One region of the Streptomyces callyspongiae genome, then DNA from elsewhere that is predicted to be linked to it. Evidence: riboswitches for the same ligand, from Rfam matches in the RefSeq annotation. Region 1 holds a riboswitch; each other region holds the start of a gene.
What was found. A riboswitch is a leader RNA that binds a small molecule or an ion and turns the genes downstream of it on or off. The one in region 1 is predicted to bind cyclic di-AMP.
Positions count from the first base shown of each region.

Region 2: it holds a riboswitch for cyclic di-AMP, as region 1 does, so the genes downstream of both, ACL06G_RS18300 (M23 family metallopeptidase) here and ACL06G_RS17590 (C40 family peptidase) in region 1, are expected to answer to the same signal.
Region 3: it holds a riboswitch for cyclic di-AMP, as region 1 does, so the genes downstream of both, ACL06G_RS14130 (transglycosylase SLT domain-containing protein) here and ACL06G_RS17590 (C40 family peptidase) in region 1, are expected to answer to the same signal.
Region 4: it holds a riboswitch for cyclic di-AMP, as region 1 does, so the genes downstream of both, ACL06G_RS09470 (peptidoglycan DD-metalloendopeptidase family protein) here and ACL06G_RS17590 (C40 family peptidase) in region 1, are expected to answer to the same signal.

Region 1 is NZ_JBJZOM010000018.1:38,029-42,812, reverse strand. It holds gene ACL06G_RS17605 (hypothetical protein) at 1-33, opposite strand, end outside; gene ACL06G_RS17600 (DoxX family protein) at 62-577, opposite strand; gene ACL06G_RS17595 (hypothetical protein) at 715-1,068, shown strand; gene ACL06G_RS17590 (C40 family peptidase) at 1,135-2,247, opposite strand; cyclic di-AMP (ydaO/yuaA leader) riboswitch at 2,256-2,414, opposite strand; gene pcrA (DNA helicase PcrA) at 2,610-4,784, shown strand, end outside.
Region 2 is NZ_JBJZOM010000019.1:77,689-82,472, forward strand. It holds gene ACL06G_RS18290 (hypothetical protein) at 1-175, opposite strand, end outside; gene ACL06G_RS18295 (hypothetical protein) at 480-1,046, shown strand; cyclic di-AMP (ydaO/yuaA leader) riboswitch at 1,356-1,513, shown strand; gene ACL06G_RS18300 (M23 family metallopeptidase) at 1,526-2,728, shown strand; gene ACL06G_RS18305 (PPOX class F420-dependent oxidoreductase) at 3,058-3,495, opposite strand; gene ACL06G_RS18310 (SSI family serine proteinase inhibitor) at 3,665-4,108, shown strand; gene ACL06G_RS18315 (glycosyltransferase) at 4,227-4,784, opposite strand, start outside.
Region 3 is NZ_JBJZOM010000012.1:134,442-139,225, forward strand. It holds gene ACL06G_RS14120 (S8 family peptidase) at 158-1,657, shown strand; gene ACL06G_RS14125 (SCO4226 family nickel-binding protein) at 1,740-1,988, opposite strand; cyclic di-AMP (ydaO/yuaA leader) riboswitch at 2,592-2,774, shown strand; gene ACL06G_RS14130 (transglycosylase SLT domain-containing protein) at 2,779-3,534, shown strand; gene ACL06G_RS14135 (XdhC family protein) at 3,666-4,784, opposite strand, start outside.
Region 4 is NZ_JBJZOM010000008.1:8,569-13,352, forward strand. It holds gene ACL06G_RS09455 (VOC family protein) at 58-477, shown strand; gene ACL06G_RS09460 (helix-turn-helix domain-containing protein) at 452-1,132, opposite strand; gene ACL06G_RS09465 (oxidoreductase) at 1,265-2,179, shown strand; cyclic di-AMP (ydaO/yuaA leader) riboswitch at 2,623-2,815, shown strand; gene ACL06G_RS09470 (peptidoglycan DD-metalloendopeptidase family protein) at 2,819-4,060, shown strand; gene ACL06G_RS09475 (SPFH domain-containing protein) at 4,319-4,784, shown strand, end outside.

The sequences.
Region 1 (4,784 bases):
CAGGATCAGGCGGGGCGTCTCGAGGGTGACCATCCGCACCTCCTTCCCCGCGCGTGCCGCACTAGACGAAGATCCGCCGCCCGCGGCGCCGGCGGGCGGTCAGCAGCGCGTCGAGCGACAGCCGGGGCGCACCGGCCAGCACCAGCGGGGTCCAGGCCATCAGGTAGGCGAGGTCGTTGCCGTAGTAGTACGGGTCGCTCGCCCAGCTCACGGTCAGCCAGAACGTCAGCGACAGCATTGCGCCCCCGAGCGCGGCCAGGCGGGCCCACAGTCCCACCAGAGTGCCCAGTCCGACCGCGATCTCGCCGGCGGCGACGGCGTAGCCGAACGCCCCCGGGTCGTGCTGCGCCAGGTCGACCATCCAGCCCGCGCCCGCGGTCTGCTGCACGCCGTCGAGCATCCGGGCCAGCGAACCGGCGCCGCCGTCGGCGAAGAACTGCGGGTCGGTGAGCTTGTCGAGCCCGGCGTAGACGAAGGTGGCGCCCAGGAAGAGGCGCAGCGGGAGCAGCGCATGGCGGGCGAGTGCGGCCCGCAGGCCCGGGGTGTGCCCCGTCCGTTCACTGTCCACGAGTGCCATGGCCCGTCCGCCTTCCGCCGATCGTCCCTGTGTGCCTGTCCCGGGTACCACCGGGGAGTACGCGGAGGGAAGGGGGGCGCGTTCACCGGCGGGGGCGGTGACGTGGCGGGGAGTGGCCCTGGCTAGGCTCCGGAGCCATGGCAACCCTGATTCATGTGTTCCTCGGACTGCACATCCTGGGCATCGCCGCGCTGCTCGGCGGGTTCCTCTTCCAGCTGGGCGCGCTGCGCGCCGGTGGGGCCCGGGTACTGCCCGGCATGCTGCACGGGGCGCTGACCATGCTGGTCACCGGTGTCGCGATGGTCGGCCTCCAGCAGGCCGACGGCATGGACGTCAACAACCCCAAGGTGGCGCTCAAGCTGGCGCTGCTGGTCGTCGTGCTGGGCCTGGTCTACGTCAAGCGGGACGAGGAGCGCCTGGCCGCGCCGCTGTTCGCCACCGTCGGAGCCCTGACGACCGCGAACGTGTTCATCGCCGTCCTGTGGACCTGACCCGGCCGGTTCCGCGGAGCGCGGCGCCGACCGGGTCCGGGACGGGAACGATCGGGGAGGGTGGGCTCAGGCGGGGCGGACCGCGCTGTGGAAGGGCATGTAGTCGATCGACTCGTACTTGATCACGTCGCCCGGCTTCGGTGCGTGGATCATCTGGCCGTCGCCGACGTAGATGCCGACGTGGCTCACGTCGTCGTAGAAGAAGATGAGGTCGCCGGGTCGCATCGCGGAGCGGGACACCGTGGTGCCGATGTTCACCTGGTCGAAGGTGGTGCGGGGCAGTGACACCCCGGCCGCGGCCCACGCGGCCTGGGTGAAGCCCGAGCAGTCGAACGAGTTGGGTCCGGTGGCGCCCCAGACGTACGGCTTGCCGAGCTGGGCCTTCGCGAAGGCGATGACCTCGTCCGCCCGGGTGCTCGACGAGCTGCCGGTCGAAGTGCCGGTGGAGCTCCCGGAGCTCTGCTGCTGCTCCTGCCGCTCCGCCTCGGCGGCCTCGGCCCGGCGGCGCGCCTCGGCCTCCTTGCGCCGCTCGATGGCCGCGAGCCGCGCCTTCTCCTCGGCGGTCAGCTTCGACAGCAGGTCCCGTGCGTCGGCGAGTTTGCCCTGCACCTTCTGCTTGCTCTTCTTCAGCCGCTTCTGCGCGTCGGTGAGCGAGGAGAGCTCCTGTGCCGCCTCGGTCCGCTTGACCGCGGCATCGGTGCGGCGCTCCTCGAAGTCCCCGACGGCCTTCTTCTGGCGTGCCGTCATCCGCTGCATCACGTGCTGCTGGGTGAAGTAGCCCTGCGGGTCCTCGGACAGCAGCAGGGTGGCCGTGCCGGACATGCCGCCGGTGCGGTACTGGGCGGCCGCGTAGCGCCCGAGAGCGCGGCGGGCGTCGTTCACCTTCGCGGTGCGGCGCGCCACTTCGTCGAGGAGGTCGTCGACCTTCTTCCGCTTGTTCTCCGTCTTCTCCTTGGCCGCGTTGTAGCGCTGCGTCTGGGTTCCGGCCTGCCGGTAGAGCGTGTCGACCCGCTGCCGCACCTCTTCGAGGGTGGGTTCGTCGTCGTTCGGTGCGGCGACCGCGTGCTGTGCGGACAGCAGGCTGACGGAGGCCAGCGCGGCGGTGGTGACGCCTATCGTGCCGTTCCGCGAGGCGGCGGTCTGCAGAATGCTGGGTCGCGGCTTGCGATGGGAGGCCAAGGCCGACGGCTCCTTCCGGTCACCGCCTACCGGGTTAGCTGACGGGTTCGGGCCTGGAAGGCGGCCCTACGGCCCGGCGGGTTCCGGGCCGATTCACCCCGGGGGCGCCCCTTCAGCGGCGAAGGCTGCGCCCGGAGGAGGGTCCCCGGCTCCGGCGTGTGGTGTGCCCTGCGGGCACGCCGGACTCGGCGGAGGCCGTCCGTGCCGGCCTGTCACCGGCGAAGTTGCGGACTGCCTGGCACGGCACCGTAGCGAAGGTGTGGTGCCGGTGTGAAGGCGGTGACCGAAACGTCCGATATCTTTTTGTGACCTTCCGGAGGCCGCCCGGTGCTGTCCGGGAAGCGGCCTAGACTCGGACGACGATGAGCAGCCTCTTCGACGACAGTTTCCTGGCGGGTCTCGCGTCCGGGGATTCCGCCCCGCCCCACGGTGACGGGCCCGAGCCGCCCTCCGAGCACTCCGAGCCCGAGGAGGTGCCCGACGGCCTGTTCAGCGGGAGCTACGCGGGCCGCGGCGGGGACGGGCGGGACGCCTTCTACCGGGACGGTGCGCCCCGGCCGGTGGTCGACGTCGACGCCCTGCTGGAGGGGATGAACGAGCAGCAGCGCGTCGCCGTGCTGCACCAGGGGTCGCCGTTGCTGATCGTCGCCGGCGCGGGATCCGGCAAGACCCGGGTGCTCACCCACCGGATCGCGCACCTGCTCGCCGCCCGGCACGTCCACCCGGGGCAGATCCTCGCCATCACCTTCACCAACAAGGCGGCGGGCGAGATGAAGGAGCGGGTCGCGGAGCTCGTGGGGCCGCGTGCCGAGCGCATGTGGGTGTCCACCTTCCACAGCGCGTGCGTGCGGATCCTGCGGCGGGAGAGCAAGAAGCTCGGTTTCACGTCCAGCTTCTCGATCTACGACGCCGCCGACAGCAAGCGGCTGATGGCGCTCGTGTGCAAGGACCTCGACCTGGACCCGAAGCGCTATCCGCCGAAGGTCCTCAGCGCGCGGGTGTCGAACCTGAAGAACGAACTGGTCGACGAGGAGGACTTCGCGGCCAAGGCGTCGGACGGGTTCGAGAAGGCGCTGGCAGAGGCGTACACGATGTACCAGGCGCGGCTGCGCGAGGCCAACGCGCTGGACTTCGACGACATCATCATGACCACGGTGCACCTGCTCCAGGCGTTCCCCGACGTCGCCGAGCACTACCGGCGCCGCTTCCGCCACGTCCTGGTGGACGAGTACCAGGACACCAACCACGCCCAGTACATGCTGGTGCGGGAGCTGGTGGGCACCGGCACCGGGCCGGGGGAGGAAGGCCCGGGCGAGGACGAGGAGGCCGGACCGGGGCGAAGGATGGCCGAGCTGTGCGTCGTCGGCGACGCCGACCAGTCCATCTACGCGTTCCGCGGCGCCACCATCCGCAACATCCTCCAGTTCGAGGAGGACTACCCCGACGCCACCACGGTGCTGCTGGAGCAGAACTACCGCTCGACGCAGACGATCCTCTCGGCGGCCAACGCCGTGATCGAGCGGAACGAGAGCCGGCGGCCGAAGAACCTGTGGACACAGTCCGGTGCCGGTACCCGCATCACCGGCTACGTCGCGGACACCGAGCACGACGAGGCCCAGTTCGTCGCCGAGGAGATCGACCGGCTCACGGACGCGGGCGAGGCGACCGCGGGAGACGTCGCGGTGTTCTACCGCACGAACGCGCAGTCCCGTGTGTTCGAGGAGATCCTGATCCGGGTCGGCCTGCCGTACAAGGTCGTCGGCGGCGTGCGCTTCTACGAGCGGCGCGAGGTCCGCGACATCCTGGCGTACCTGCGGGTGCTGGCGAACCCCGAGGACGCCGTCCCGCTGCGGCGGATCATGAACGTGCCGAAGCGGGGCATCGGGGACCGTGCGGAGGCGATGCTGGACGCCCTGGCCGCCCGGGAGCGGATCACCTTCCCGCAGGCCATGGCCAGGGTCGACGAGGCCTACGGCATGGCGGCGCGGTCGGCGAACGCGGTGCGCCGCTTCAACACGATGATGGACGAACTGCGCACCGTCGCCGAGTCCGGGGCGGGCCCGGCGACCGTGCTGGAGGCGGTGCTGGAGCAGACCGGCTACCTCGCGGAACTCCAGGCCTCCACCGACCCGCAGGACGAGACCCGGGTCGAGAACCTTCAGGAACTCGCCGCTGTCGCCCTTGAGTTCGAGCAGGAACGTGGTGAGGAGAATCCGGGAACCCTCGCGGACTTCCTCGAACAGGTGGCGCTCGTCGCCGACTCGGATCAGATCCCCGACTCCGTGGACGACGAGGAGGGGGCCGGTGTCGTCACGCTGATGACCCTGCACACCGCGAAGGGGCTGGAGTTCCCGACCGTCTTCCTCACCGGCATGGAGGACGGCGTCTTCCCGCACATGCGCGCTCTGGGGCAGACCAAGGAGCTGGAGGAGGAACGGCGCCTCGCCTACGTGGGGATCACCCGGGCCCGCGAACGCCTCTACCTGACGCGTTCCACGCTGCGCAGCGCCTGGGGTCAGCCGCAGTACAACCCGCCG
Region 2 (4,784 bases), on a different contig from region 1:
GTGTGGTGAGCGTGACGGTGTCCCCGGGACGTGCGGAGCCCGGAGATATCCCGATGTCGGCGGTGCCGGCCGCGACCGCGGCCGTGCTGGTGATGCCTGCAACCGCAACGGTGAGCGCGGCACCCGCGAGCCCGCGAGCAGCCCGAGACGGATGCGCCGTGGAATGCGCACGCATGAACGACCTCCAAACATTCGGGGCGTGGCGCGCCGTCGCGCCGTGGACGTACTCGAAGGACGCCCCGAGTCCGCTTCCGAGTCGAACCCGCGGCGACAGGTTTCGCCTGTCGTCGGCCGTTGTCGGTGGCAGTGTTCCGGGTTCCGCTTTTCGTGGCCTCCGGTGCCGCAACGGTGCTGCCCGGGCCGTGGGACTGCCCGGTTCGGCGGGATGGACGGGTGAACCGCCGCCCGGCGCCCCCGTGCGGGTGAGCAGGCTGATCCGGGCGGGTGACCCGGTGGCGGGGTGGCTCGTTGGTCCCGGCATGGCTGTGATGCTCACGCAGTGGTCGCCGGTGCCGTGGTCGGGGGAAACGGTTTCCCGTCCGTCGCCGCCGCCTGCCGAGGGGACTGCGCCCACGCCGATCTACGAGTCGTTGGTGCGCGAGTGGGCGCGTGCGGGCCGGGCCGTTCCCGGCGGACTCCGGGGCGACAGTGGCGCATCGGGCATGGCCGAGGTGGGCCGGTGGCCCGCTGAGGATCGTGCGCCCCATCCGTACGGCGTCGCGCCGGGGGCCTTCGGCTCCTTCGCGGAGGCGGTGCCCGCGCAGGAGACCGGGACGCGGGACGTCTCCGGTGCGTACGGGCGGCCCGCACGCCACCTCTCCGCCGTCGTGCAGTCGGGCACCCAGCCGCACGTCTCCGGGTACGGCGACGGCGGCGGCGAGGGCCGTCCCGACGGCTGGGGGTACGGAGAGGGGAGCCGGTCGGACCGCGCTGCCGGGAGCGGCGGGGCGTCCCCGGGCCGCGGCGGCGAGACGTCCACCGCCCAACTGCCGGATTCCGGGGCGGCGTCGGGCGGCCCGGCCTGGGAGCGCGTGCGCATCCTGTGACGCACGGCCGTGCCACCGACCCGGCCGGACCGCCCGGTGCGCGAGGCGCCGCACGGGCGGAAGTGACGCCTCCTCATGGGTGCACGACGTGACGGATCTGTGATCACCCTCGGAGCCGGCACGCTGACGCCAGGTGTCGGCGTGTCCGTAATGGCGTCCGATGAGTCAAGCGTCCCCGTCAAAGCATCGGCAAAATCGACGGACGGGCTTGGAATCGCCGAGCCAGGTCTATTAACGTTCGATAACGCAGCGCGGTCGTCACTGCCGTCACACCAGGCGGCTCCGTGCACTGTCGCCTAATCCTTCACGTGTTTCACCGCGCGGACGCATCGTGCGGATGAAGCATCGAGGGAGCCGGGGAACCACCAACTCCGGGGTGAATCGAACGGCCCCAGCCGGGGCCCGACGTAGGAGACCTTCCTGCTCCGAACCCGTCAGCTAACCCGGTAGGCGCGAAGGAAGGAAAGGAGAGCGCCCTCGTGGCGTCCACCAGATTCGCCCCCGAGGCCGGCGGAGCACCCGAGGCCTACGGGCCCGCGCGCCTGTACGGCCACACCGGCCCCACCACGTCCTTCCCGCAGGTCGTCCCGACCGGCGGCAGCACCGGCGGCTCCGACGACACACTGACGGGACTGCCTCCCTACGCCGAGGGCAACGCCGCGGACGCGTCCGACTGGGCCTACGGCCCCGAGGACGACGGGTCCTACGGCGAGTGGAATCCGACCGCCGAGTCCGTGCGCCCGGTGCGCGGCCGGCACCGCGTGGCGAAGCAGCGCGGCGGCATGGCCCGCAGCGGAGCGGTGCTGGGGGTCGGCATGATCGCCGCGGTCGGAGCGGGCGGCATGGCGGGAGCGAAGGAGCGGCCCGCGGCCATGTCCGTGCCCGACCTCGACTCCCTCGCCGGGTCCGTCGCCGGCGAGCTGCCCGACCGTCTCGCCGGCCTCGTCCCGGACGGCGGCGACGAGAACGGCACCGCCACGGTCGCGTCCCCGGCGCCGCTGACGTCCGTCACCGCGGTCGCCCCCGACACCGGCGCGGACACCACCACGGACACCGATGCGGGCGACGCGCTGCGGGCCCGCATCCTGGAGCAGGCCGCACAGCAGCAGAGCGCGGCCGACGCCACCGCCCGCGAGGAGGCCGAGAACGCCGCCGCGCAGCAGGCGTCCCAGGCCGCCGCGGACAAGGCGGAGGCGGCGCGCAAGGCGGAGGAGGAACGCAAGCGGAAGGCTGCCGAGGAAGCCGCGCGCAAGGCCGAGCAGGAGCGGCTGGCACGTCTGGCCGCCAGCTACACGGCACCGGTCACCTCCTACACCCTCACCTCCGGCTTCGGAGCCGCCGGGAGCATGTGGACGGCCGACCACACCGGCCAGGACTTCGCCGCCCCCACCGGCACCCCCGTGTCCGCCGTCCATGCCGGAACCGTCAAGGAAGCCGGCTGGGCGGGCAGTTACGGCTACCGGATCGTGCTCGAACTCGAGGACGGCACCGAGGTCTGGTACTGCCACCTGTCGTCGATGAACGTCTCCGTCGGTACGCAGGTCACCACCAAGGACGTCATCGGGAACGTCGGGGCCACCGGCAACACCACCGGACCCCACCTGCACCTGGAGGTCAGGCCGGGCGGCGGCGACCCGATCGACCCGCTGGCCTGGCTGCGGAGCAAGGGCCTCGGCATCTGACGGGCCGCATGGCCCCCCACGACAGCCGGACGGGTGCCCCCGTCCCGTCCGGCACACTCCACCCCCCACATCGCGTCCCGCCACGAGGACGCGACCGCCGTCCCGTCGCCGGACGGGACCGCGTCGTCCTCCCCCACGGCAGCGCTCGTCTCCGGAAGGGACGGGGCGGCGGTCACCGGGGACGGTACGTCCCCTCCTTCCCGGACTCCGGCGGCCCTGGTGCATACCCCCCGACACCAGGGCCGCCGGTCTCCTCCGGCAACGCGGCAGGGACCCGCGGCAGAGCGGGCACCCGCCGCCCCGTCACCCGGCAGGCGGCACCTCCCCGTTCAGCGCCGCAGCTGCCCGTAGGCATGGCGCACGTGCAGACGCACCACCCGGCGGCGCTGGTCGACCATCGCCGCCCGGTACTCGCTCCAATCGGCGTGCTCCCCCGAGATCGCCCGGTAGAGGTCGACCAGCTCCTCCACCGTCCGGTCGTACGGATCCGCCGCCATCTCCGACAGCTCCGCGTCGCCCTCCGCCACCGTCCAGGCCCAGCCGTCCGCCGTGGAGACGTGGTAGCTCGCCCGGGAGTCCCGGGCGAGGTTCCTGGTCTTGGCCCGGTCCGCGGTCACCGAGACCCGCACGATCCGCTCCTGCGGATCGTAGGCGTGCAGCACGTTCGACAGCTGCGGCCGTCCGTCCCGCTTCAGGGTCACCAGAACCCCCTGCTTCCGGTCGGACAGCAGCGACAGCAACGCCTCCTGCGGCACCTTCTCGTCCACCGCGGGCTCCTTTCGCGAAGCGGGTACGGTCCGCTCTCCCCAGGCTTCCACACGGGCACGTCCCCGGCAGCACGACCGGCTCCCGGCCGCACGCACCGCAACCCGAAGCGCCCGCGGGCGTTGAACAGCACGACCAGGAGGACACACCAGCGCGCCATCGGAGCACCGCATGCCCGCACCCCGTCCCCGCCGCACCGCCGTCCGTGCGGCCGCCGCCCTCGCGGCCCTCGCAGCCGTGCACACCCCGGCGGCCCCCGCCCAGGCCGCGGTCCCACCCGTCCGCGACCACCTCACGGTGACCGTCCACGACTCCGGCCGCCCCGTACACGACGGCCGGTTCGACCTGTTCTGCCACCCCACCGCCGGCAACCACCCCCGGCCCGAAGCAGCCTGCCGACGGCTGGACGCGCTGACGTCCTGGGGCCGGCCCGACCCCTTCGCCCCCGTACCTCCCGGGCGCATGTGCACCACCGTCTACGGCGGCCCGGCGACCGCGCACGTGACGGGCACCTGGGGCGGGCGCCCCGTCAACGCCGACTTCAGCCGCTCCGACGGCTGCCGGACCCAACGCTGGAACAACCTCGTCCCCCTCCTCCCGCGCACCCGCCTCTGAGCGGGGCGGACGCGGATCCACCACGGCGGAAATCCGCTCGCGGGCCGACCGTCGGCACGCCACGCGCGGCCCCGGACGTGCCCGCCGCCCGCGCTGTTCCCTCATGGCCCGGGCCGCCTCACCCCCGGCCGATCTGCTCCAGCGCCGCCAGCACCGGAGCGACCCCGTCCTCCGCACGGATCCGCGTCCCCAGACCGCGGGCCCGCCGCGTGTACGACGGATCGCCCGTCGCCCGGACGAGCGCGGCGCCCAACGACCGCTCATCCAGCCGCCGCAGCGGCACCGCGGCGGGAGCGACACCGAGGGAGACCAGCCGCCGCGCCCAGAACCCGCCGTCGAACTGGACCGGGACCGGCACCGCGGGCACCCCGGCCCGCAGCCCCGCCGCCGTGGTGCCCGCCCCGGCGTGGTGCACGACGGCCGCCAGGTGCGGGAACAGCTCGGCGTGTGGCACCTCGTCCACCGTCAGCATGTCCGGGTCGCGCGCGCCGCCGGACGCCTCCGCCGCGTCCAGGCCGCTCCAGCCGCGCTGGATCACGCCCCGCAGCCCGGCCGCCCGCAACGCCCGCACCACTGTCCGGCTCAGTCCCTGCGGGTCCGGCACCGTCGCGCTGCCCAGGCCCACGAACACCGGGGGAGGACCCGCGTCGAGGAACTCCCGTACCCGGGGCGGCAG
Region 3 (4,784 bases), on a different contig from region 1:
CACCCCCCGTCTGTCGCCGATTTCCCGCTCTCACCAGCAGTAACCGCCGGTAGTAGGGGGGCCTGCCGACGTGGGGTCCGCCGCGCACCACGTGCGGGGACCTCCACAGCCGGACTCTGTCCGAGCAACCGGTCAACCGAAAGGTACAGGTGCCTGCATGAGAGCAACTGCTCGACGCCTGGGGACCGTTCTCAGCGCCGCGACACTCGCGGTCGGGCTGCCGCTCGCCGGCGGGACGGCACATGCCGCTCCCGCGCCCGGGCCCCTCGACGTCGACCTTCGCCTGGCCCCGGAGGCCACGGCGATATCCGACAGCTGGATCGTGGTCCTCAACGACGGTTCGTCGTCCTCCCCTGCACTGGCAGAATCGCTTCTGCGGCCGTCGGACGGCAGCCTGAGCACGGTCTACGACTCTGCTGTCGACGGCTTCTCCGCACGGATGGACAAGGCCGGAGCCCGCAGGCTCGCGGCCGACCCGCGAGTCGCCTACGTCGAGCAGGACTCGACGATCACCGTCGCCGACGGTGGGGCGCAGCAGTCCGACTCCCTCCTCGGAACCGAGGGCGACGGCGGTCTTCTCGACGGCCTCGTCACCGGCTCGCCGGAAACCGCCGAGCCGGCGGCACCCGGAGACGCCGAAGGAGCGGACGGCGCTGGAGACGACCCGGAACCTCCGGCAACTCCCGTGCTGGAGGACGTGGAGAAGGCGATCGGGGAACTCGCCCCCGGTGACGAGGAGAAGGACGAGGACGAGCAGAAGGGAGACACCCCGAAGAAGCCCGCGAAGGACGACGGGCAGTCCGCCCGGACCGTGCAGCAGGATCCGCCGTCCTGGGGCCTGGACCGGGTCGACCAGCGCCAACTGCCGCTCGACGGGAGCTACGGCTACGACACCGGCGGCGCGGGCGTGACCACGTACGTCATCGACACCGGGGTCCGGACGTCGCATCCGGACTTCGGCGGCCGCGCCCGGAGCGGGTACGACTTCGTCGACGACGACGCGGTGGCGAACGACTGCCACGGCCACGGCACGCACGTCGCCGGCACGGTCGGCGGCTCGCAGTACGGCGTCGCCAAGGACACCGACATCGTCGGGGTCCGGGTGCTGGACTGCGCCGGTTCGGGCAGCACCTCGCAGGTCGTGGCGGGGATCGACTGGGTCACCGAGCACGCGGCCAAGCCGGCGGTGGCGAACATGAGTCTCGGTGGGGGTGTCGACGGAGTCCTCGACGACGCCGTCGAGCGGTCCATCGACTCGGGCGTGACGTACGCGATCGCCGCCGGCAACGGCAACATCCTCGGTTGGCCGCAGGACGCCTGCGACTCCAGCCCGGCGCGGGTGCCGGCGGCGATCACCGTCGGCGCCACCGACCGGGAGGACCAGCGCGCCTCGTTCTCCAACTACGGGACGTGCGTCGACCTGTTCGCACCGGGCGTGGACATCGTCTCGGCGTGGAACGACGGCGGGAGCGACACGCTCAGCGGCACCTCGATGGCGACCCCGCACGTCACAGGCGCCGCAGCGCTGTATCTGTCGCAGCACCCCTCCGCGGGGCCTGCGCAGGTGCGGGACGCCGTGGTGGACAACGGGACGGCCGGTGTGGTGGGCGACCCCCGCACCGGGTCGCCGAACGTGCTGCTGTACTCGCTGTTCTGAGCCAGGACGGCGACGTCCGATCGCCCCGTCGCGGCCGGTGGGCCGCGGCGGGGCGATGCCGTGCGAGGGGCGGTGCGGCCGCTCAGACGGACAGCGGCACCTCGTGGATCTGTGCGGCGGGGTGGCCGGTGCGCTCGTGGACGCGCTGCACCGCCTCGCGGGAGGGTGCCTCGGACAGGCAGTAGACGACTCCGGCGTCGGGGTCGGCCCAGGCCCGCTCGAAGTGCACGTTCTCCTCACCCTCGATCGCCAGGTCCGCCTGGTGGGCTTCCCTGAGCTGGTCGGCGGTGATCCCCTTCATCCCTTCGTGGACGTCCATGAACCTGGCCATGACGATGCACCTCCGAATTCGTGCGTGCCCTTCCATCGTGCTCCCGGACACCGGCGCACGGCCACTGCCACGGCCCGGCACCGGAACAGAGGACTGTCTCGGGACACCCGGCCGCAGCACTGGGCGACCGTCCGCTCACCCGGCGCGAGCGATCCGGATCAGGCGCGCGCGGACTCGCACACCGAAAATCAACCAAAGGCCGCAGGGCGGACATGCCGGCCCTCGGTGGTCGCGCCCGGCATCCGACGTACCACCGGACACCAACACGCGGAAATAATCGGACATACGACGCACACTGCGGCCCTGTGGCTGGACTCACACGACCCGGTACCGCTTCTTCGGGAACCGAGGAGACCCGCGCCACCTTGATTCTCAATTCCCTTTGCACGCAGACCGCTTAGGAATCGGAAGCACAGAGCCCCTCTCACGCTCGGAAAAGACGCCGTTGCATAGCGTCCACAAGTTCCCCCGCCGGAAGATCGGAAAGGCGAAACAGGGCATTCCCGCCGCTTGTCTCCGTCAATTCGGCTGTGTTCCTATGTGCTCGCTTCCGCACGACATGGCGGGAGCTCCGCACCCGGAACGCCGAATCCTGCCGGCCGGTGGCGGAAAGCGCAGCAATCAACAGCGGCAGGAGCGGGGGAACCAGGTAAGCGCCGTACCGCACTGCGGTCCGGCTTGGGGTGAAGCCATGCCTCGTCACGCCCACGCGGGACGGGAATTGGCCGGGCACTTCTTCTCGCCCGAATCCGACAGCTCACCTCGCAGGCGTAAGAGAGGAATCACGCCCATGTCCCGTGGACGCCACCGTCGCCCGCGTATCCAGATCAACTCCCGTCAGCTTTCCCGCCTTTCCGCCGTGCTTGTGGCAGGCGGGGCGCTCGCCGCGCCCCTCGCCGCTGCGGGCACCGCGCAGGCCGCCCCGCAGGGCGCCCAGCACGCCGCTGCGGCCGGCACCGTGAAGACCTCCGCCAAGGCCGAGCAGCAGGCCGCGGAGACCTACACCGTCGCCAGCGGCGACACCCTCTTCCGGATCGCCGAGGCCCACGAGGTCGACGGCGGCTGGCAGAGCCTCTACAAGGCCAACAAGGAAACGGTCGGCGACAACCCCGACCTGATCTTCCCCGGCCAGGAACTGACCCTCGAGGCCGCGCCGGCCCCGAAGAAGCAGGGCGGGGACGAGCAGTCCTCCGCCTCCACGGCGAGCGCCGACCAGGCCTCCTACCCGGACAACCTGGACGGCTGGATCCGCGAGGCGCTGTCCATCATGCAGGAGAACGGCATCCCGGGTACCTACGAGGGCATCCACCGCAACATCATGCGCGAGTCCAGCGGTGACCCGAGCGCCATCAACAACTGGGACATCAACGCCCAGAACGGTACGCCCTCCATCGGGCTGCTGCAGGTCATCAAGCCGACCTTCGACGCCTACCACGTCGACGGCACGGCCTGGGACCAGTACGACCCGGTCGCCAACATCGTGGCCGCCTGCAACTACGCGGCGGACCGCTACGGATCGATCGACAACGTCAACGGCCCCTACTGAGCGGACGCCGCAGACGACACCGGGCTCAGGCCGCTTCCCCGTCCCGGCGGGGAAGCGGCCCGAGTCGTTCCCGGGCGCCCTCGCAGGCGTCCTCCCGGCCGTCGGCACACCGGCACACCGGCCGGCGCGATTCAGTCCGGCAGGGCGGACGAGCCGCCCGCGTCACCGTCGTGGTGAAGGGGCATGCGGCCGCCGGTCAGCGGCCGGCCGGATCCGCCGCGGCGCGACGCCACCACCTCCGCCGCGATGGACAGCGCCACCTCCTCCGGCGTCCGTGCCCCCAGGTCGAGCCCGATCGGCGAGTGCAGACGGGCGAGTTCGGCCTCCGTCAACCCTGCCTCCCGCAACCGCGCGAGACGGTCGGCATGGGTGCGGCGCGACCCCATCGCTCCGACGTACGCCACGGGCAGCCGGAGCGCACGCTCCAGCAACGGCACGTCGAACTTCGGATCGTGGGTGAGGACGCACACCACGGTGCGCTCGTCGACGGCAGTCCGGTCCAGGTAGTCGTGCGGCCAGCCGACGACGACCTCGTGGGCCTCCGGGAAGCGTTCCGTCGTGGCGAACACCGGCCGGGCGTCGCAGACCGTGACGTGATGGCCGAGGAACCGGCCCGTCCGCACCAGTGCGGCGGCGAAGTCGACCGCGCCGAACACCAGCATCCGGGGCGGCTCGACGCTGGACTCCACCAGGAGCCTGACCGGCTCGCCGCACCGGCTGCCCTCTGCCCCGACCTCGAAGGTGCCGGTGCGTCCCGCCTCCAGCATCGCCCGTGCCTCGGCCGCCGCGGTGCGGTCCAGTTCCGGCGGGCCGCCCAGGGAGCCCGAGCGGGCGGCGCCGCGCGGCGTGCTGCCGTCCGGCCGCACCAGCAGCGCGCCGCCCAGGAGTTCGGGCGGCCCCGCCACCGCGCGGACGAGGGCCGCTGACTCCCTGCGCGCGCCTGCCGCGAGCGCCTGGGCGATCACCGCGCGGTGCGGGGCGCCGGCCCGTACGGGCGTCACGAGGACTTCGATGGCGCCGCCGCAGGTGAGGCCCACGGCGAGCCCCTCGCCGTCGCTGTAGCCGAAGCGCTCCGTGACGGTTCTCCCGTCCCGGAGCGCCTCGGTGCACAGCGCGTGGACCGCGCCCTCGACGCAGCCGCCGGACACACTGCCCACCGCGGTGCCGTCGGTGTCGACAGCGAGGGCCGCGCCGGGAAGGCGGGGCGCGCTGCCGCTGACGGCCATCACGGTGGCCACGGCGAAGTCACG
Region 4 (4,784 bases), on a different contig from region 1:
GCCGGATGGCCGATTCGTTCAAGACCTGCGCGCCCCGACCGCCGTAGCGTCGGCCCCATGACACCTCGATTCGACCTCGTCGGCATCGTCACCGCCGACCTTCCCGCCTCTCTCGCCTTCTATCGTCGGCTCGGCCTGGACCTCCCCGCCGGGGCGGAGGCCGAGCCCCATGTGGAGGCGATGCTGCCGGGCGGCCTCCGGATGGCCTGGGACACCGACGACACCGTGGGCTCGTTCGACTCCGCGTGGTCGCGGCCGACTCCGCGGCAGAACACCGGCCGCCTGAGTCTGGCGTTCCGCTGCGACTCCCCGGCGGACGTGGATGCGGTGTACGCCGACGTCACCGGCGCCGGGTACACCGGGCACAGGTCCCCGTGGGACGCCTTCTGGGGGCAGCGCTATGCCGTCGTGAAGGACCCGGACGGCAACACCGTCGACCTGTTCGCGCCGCTCAGCGAGGCTCCAGCAGCCGGCTGAGGGGCCGACCCGCCAGGGCCCGCACGTCCCGCGACAGGTGGGCCTGGTCGGCGTACCCGGCGGTCGCCGCCACCTCGGCGAGGGGCATGCCGCCGCGTGCCAGCCGCAGCGCGTGCCGCATGCGCAGCACGCGGGCAAGGGTCTTGGGTCCGTAGCCGAATGCCTCCCGGGAGCGCCGCCGCAGCTGTCGTTCGCTGAGCCCGGTGGCCTCGGCGGCCGTCGCGACACCATGCCCCTGCCGCAGGGCCTCCACCAGCGGGGCGCACAGCGGATCGGGGGCGTCCCGTCGCCAGGCGACACGTTCCAGCACAACCCCGGGGTCGGGTGCGGCCGCCACCTCCTCGGCCAGCCGCCGCACCTCGGCGGACGGCCACAGCGCCTCCAGCGGCACCCGCTGGTCGCGCAGTTCGTGCGCGGGCACGCCGAACACCGCGGGCCCGGTCCCGGGGGCGAACCGCACGCCCGTCCAGCGGGTGCCGGCCGTTTCGGCGGTCTCGTACGCGGTGGTGTCGGGCCCCGCGACGAGCAGGCCGTCGTTCCAGAGCAGGTCCATGCATCCGTCGGGCAGCACCAGCCCGGGGGCCGCCTGCGCGGTGACCGTCCGCGCCCACACGACGGTGCCGCCGCCGAGTCGCGACGGGCGCTCGGAGTACATGCCTCCAGCATGCCGCACGGGTGGTTGTCGCGGCGCCCGTCAGCCGGTCATAGGCTTGTGCCCGCAGGACGCGGGCAGGCCGGGGCCGGGCCGCAGGACGGCGCGCCGCACGGACGAGGAACGGAAGACGTCATGGGCTGGACGGCACGGAGGATCCCCGGGCAGGGCGGTCGCACCGCGGTGGTGACCGGGGCCAACAGCGGTCTGGGCTATGTCACCGCCCGCGAGCTGGCGCGGCGGGGCTGCCGCGTGGTGCTGGGATGCCGGAGCCGGGGCCGCGGCGAGCAGGCGCTGGCCCGGCTGCTGTCCGAGGTGCCGGAGGCCGATGCGGAACTGCGGCAGCTCGACCTCGCCGATCTGAAGAGCGTCCGGGCGTTCGCGGCGGCACTCCCGGACGAGCCGCTGCACCTGCTGGTGAACAACGCGGGCCTCATGGCGGTCCCGCATGCGAGGACCGCCGACGGCTTCGAGATGCAGTTCGGCGTCAATCACCTCGGCCACTTCGCCCTGACGGGCCTGCTCATGGACCGGCTGCTGGCGGCGGAGGGCGCGCGGGTGGTGACCGTCTCCAGCCTCATGCACGTCCTGGGCAACGTCGACCTGCGCGATCCGCACTGCGAGCGCCGGTACCGGCGCTGGATGGCGTACGGCCGCTCCAAGACGGCCAATCTGCTCTTCACGCACGAGTTGGCGCGCCGCGTCAACGGCCGGGACCTGATCGCCGCAGCGGCCCACCCCGGGTACTCGGCGACCGAACTGCAGACGAAGGGGCCGCGCCTGGCCGGTGACCGCGTCGGGGAGCGGTTCATGCGCCTGGCGAACGCGGCGGTCGGCTCCCCCGCCGAGCTGGGCGCCGCCGCCACCCTGTACGCGGCGACGTCGGAGGAGGTCGTGCCCGACAGTTTCACCGGGCCGAGGGTCCTGGGGTTGCGCGGTGGGCCGGGCCGGTCGTGGCGTGCTCCGTGGACGCGGGACGACTCCACGGCGGAACGGCTGTGGGGTCTCTCCGAGGACCTGACCGGGGTGCGCTTCGACGCCCTCGGCTGACGCGACGGCACCCGAGCCCCGTTTCACGCCAACGCGCGCCAGTTGCCACCTTTGTGGAGTGGAAGCGACGAAAAGACAGAAGGCACCTTTTGCCCGTCTGGCCCGTTTTGCATCACTCCGCACCCGTAGATACGGGTTTGCCATTGGGGGCGTGACGCGAATAACACCGCGGTCACGATACGGAGTCATTCGCGCCCGCCCTTTCGATGGGCCCTTCTCAACATCCCTGGTCACGCGCCCACTTCGCGCCACAAGAGGGAAGATCGACACAACCGAGCGAAAACGGAACGGAGCGGACCGTCGCGTCGAGAGCCCGTGAAGCCTTTGTGACGATCTTCCGCGCTGTCCGTTTTCTTGCCGTCGGCGAAACCGATGTGCTTTGGTTCCCACGCCGTCGCGCTGAGCGGCGGACCTGAACCGGGACGCCGAGTCCTGCCGCCCGGTGCAGGTGCCACCCGTGACCCATGAACGGCAGGAGTGGGGGACCCAGGTAAGTGCCGCGCCGGGAGTCCGTGTGCCCGGAACGGCTAGGGGTGAAGTCGCAGTGAGCGCGCCGCTCGTGGCGCTCGCGCAGGCGACCGGGCAACTCCAGCCCGAACCCGACAGCTCACCTCGCAGGCGTCGGAGAGGACCATCAGCATGTCTGCACGTGGACGTCATCGTCGCCCCAAGACCCAGCGCTTCGCCCGCCGCGCCACCGCTCTCGCCCTGACCGCGGGCGGCGCCGGCATCGCCCTCCCCCTCGCCACCGCGGGCGGGGCCCAGGCAGCTTCCGTCGACACCTGGGACAAGGTCGCGGAGTGCGAGTCCAGCGGCGACTGGAGCATCAACACCGGCAACGGCTTCTTCGGTGGCCTGCAGTTCACCCAGTCCAGCTGGGAGGCCGCGGGCGGTACCGCGTACGCGCCGCGCGCCGACCTGGCCACCAAGGACCAGCAGATAGCCGCGGCCGAGAAGCTGCTGGCGCAGCAGGGGCCGGGCGCCTGGCCCGTCTGCGGCCCGCAGGCCGGCCTGCAGCAGAACAGCGGCGCCCCGGATGTCGACCCGGACGGCAGCGGCGACGCGGCCTCGGCCGCCCCGCAGTCCGAGGACACCGCCCGATCCGCCCCGAAGAAGGCCTCCCGCTCCGAGGACTCGCGGAAGATCGCCCCCTCGAGCTACACCGTGGTCAGCGGCGACACGCTCTTCCAGATCGCTCGCTCCCACGACGTCGACGGTGGCTGGCACACCGTGTACGAGGACAACCGCGAGGTCATCGGCGGCAACCCCGACCTCATCTTCCCCGGCCAGGAGTTCACGCTGAACGCCGCCGAATCCGGCAAGGGCGACTCGGGCAAGACCGGGAAGAGCACGTCGGAGAGCTCCGCGAAGAAGACCGCCGACACGAAGGCCGGGAGCAAGGACTCCGGCAACGAGGCGTCGGAGAGCAAGGCCGGATCCACCGAGACCGAGACCACCTCCGCCGACTCGGCGGCCAGCGGCTTCTCCGCACCGGTCGACGCCCCCACCAGCACCCCGTACCACCAGGCGGGCAGCAGCTGGTCCAGCGGCTACCACACCGGTGTGGACTTCGCCGCCGCCACCGGCACCACGGTCAAGGCCGCCGCCAACGGCACGGTCGTCTCCGCCGGCTGGGGCGGTGCCTACGGCAACCAGATCGTCATCCAGCACGACGACGGCCGCTACAGCCAGTACGGCCACCTCTCCTCGCTGTCGGTCTCGGCCGGTCAGCGGGTCGAGGCCGGCCAGGCCATAGGCGCCGTCGGCACCACCGGCAACAGCACCGGCCCGCACCTGCACTTCGAGGTGCGCACCGGCCCGGACTACGGCTCGGACATCGACCCGGTCGAGTACCTGCGGGCGAACGGCGTCACCCTCTGACCCGACCGCCCCGCGCATCGCACGCCGCCCGGCTCCCCGTGAAGGGGACGCCGGGCGGTGTCGTTTCCGGCCACTCCCCCACCACGCAACCGGCGCCCGCTCCCTTCCGTGGCGGCCGACGCCTCCGTCCGGACCACCCCTCTCAACCCTGAAAGGCCCGGGTGCGTCGGAGAAGGAGAGCCGAGACGTCCGCGCCTCCCCTCGTCCCGTACCGGTCGCGTCACGATCGGCGCGCCCCGCTGTCTCTGGCTGGAATGCATGGTGTGGGATGGGGAGCCGCAGACCGAGATCACACGACAGGGGGAGTTCGTGGCTTCACACGGCCAGACACTACGAAGGGCCGCCCGGGCCGTCGCCCAGGGCGAGAACCCGCGCTCCGTCGCGGAGAGCGAGTTGCGCCGCTACGCCGGCGCGGGCGGCGGCGAGGCGCCGCCCCCGGAGGAGACTTCGGAAGGCGAAGGGCCGCCCCGCCAGGACGGGATGGATCCGGCGGACTTCCCGGCGGCCAGGGAACAGGCCGGCGACATCGACACGGTGATGTCCGAGGAGACGGTTCCGCTCAGCGAGGCCGGTGAGGCGCTCAACCGCAGCAGGCAGCAGCGCGAGGGCCGCCGCAAGGTCCACGCGATCTGCCCGATGGTGATTCCGCGCGGCCGGTCGTTCCTGAGCATGCTGCCGGTGTCGCTGCTGCTGGTCATCGGCATCATCGGGTCCTCGATCGCCG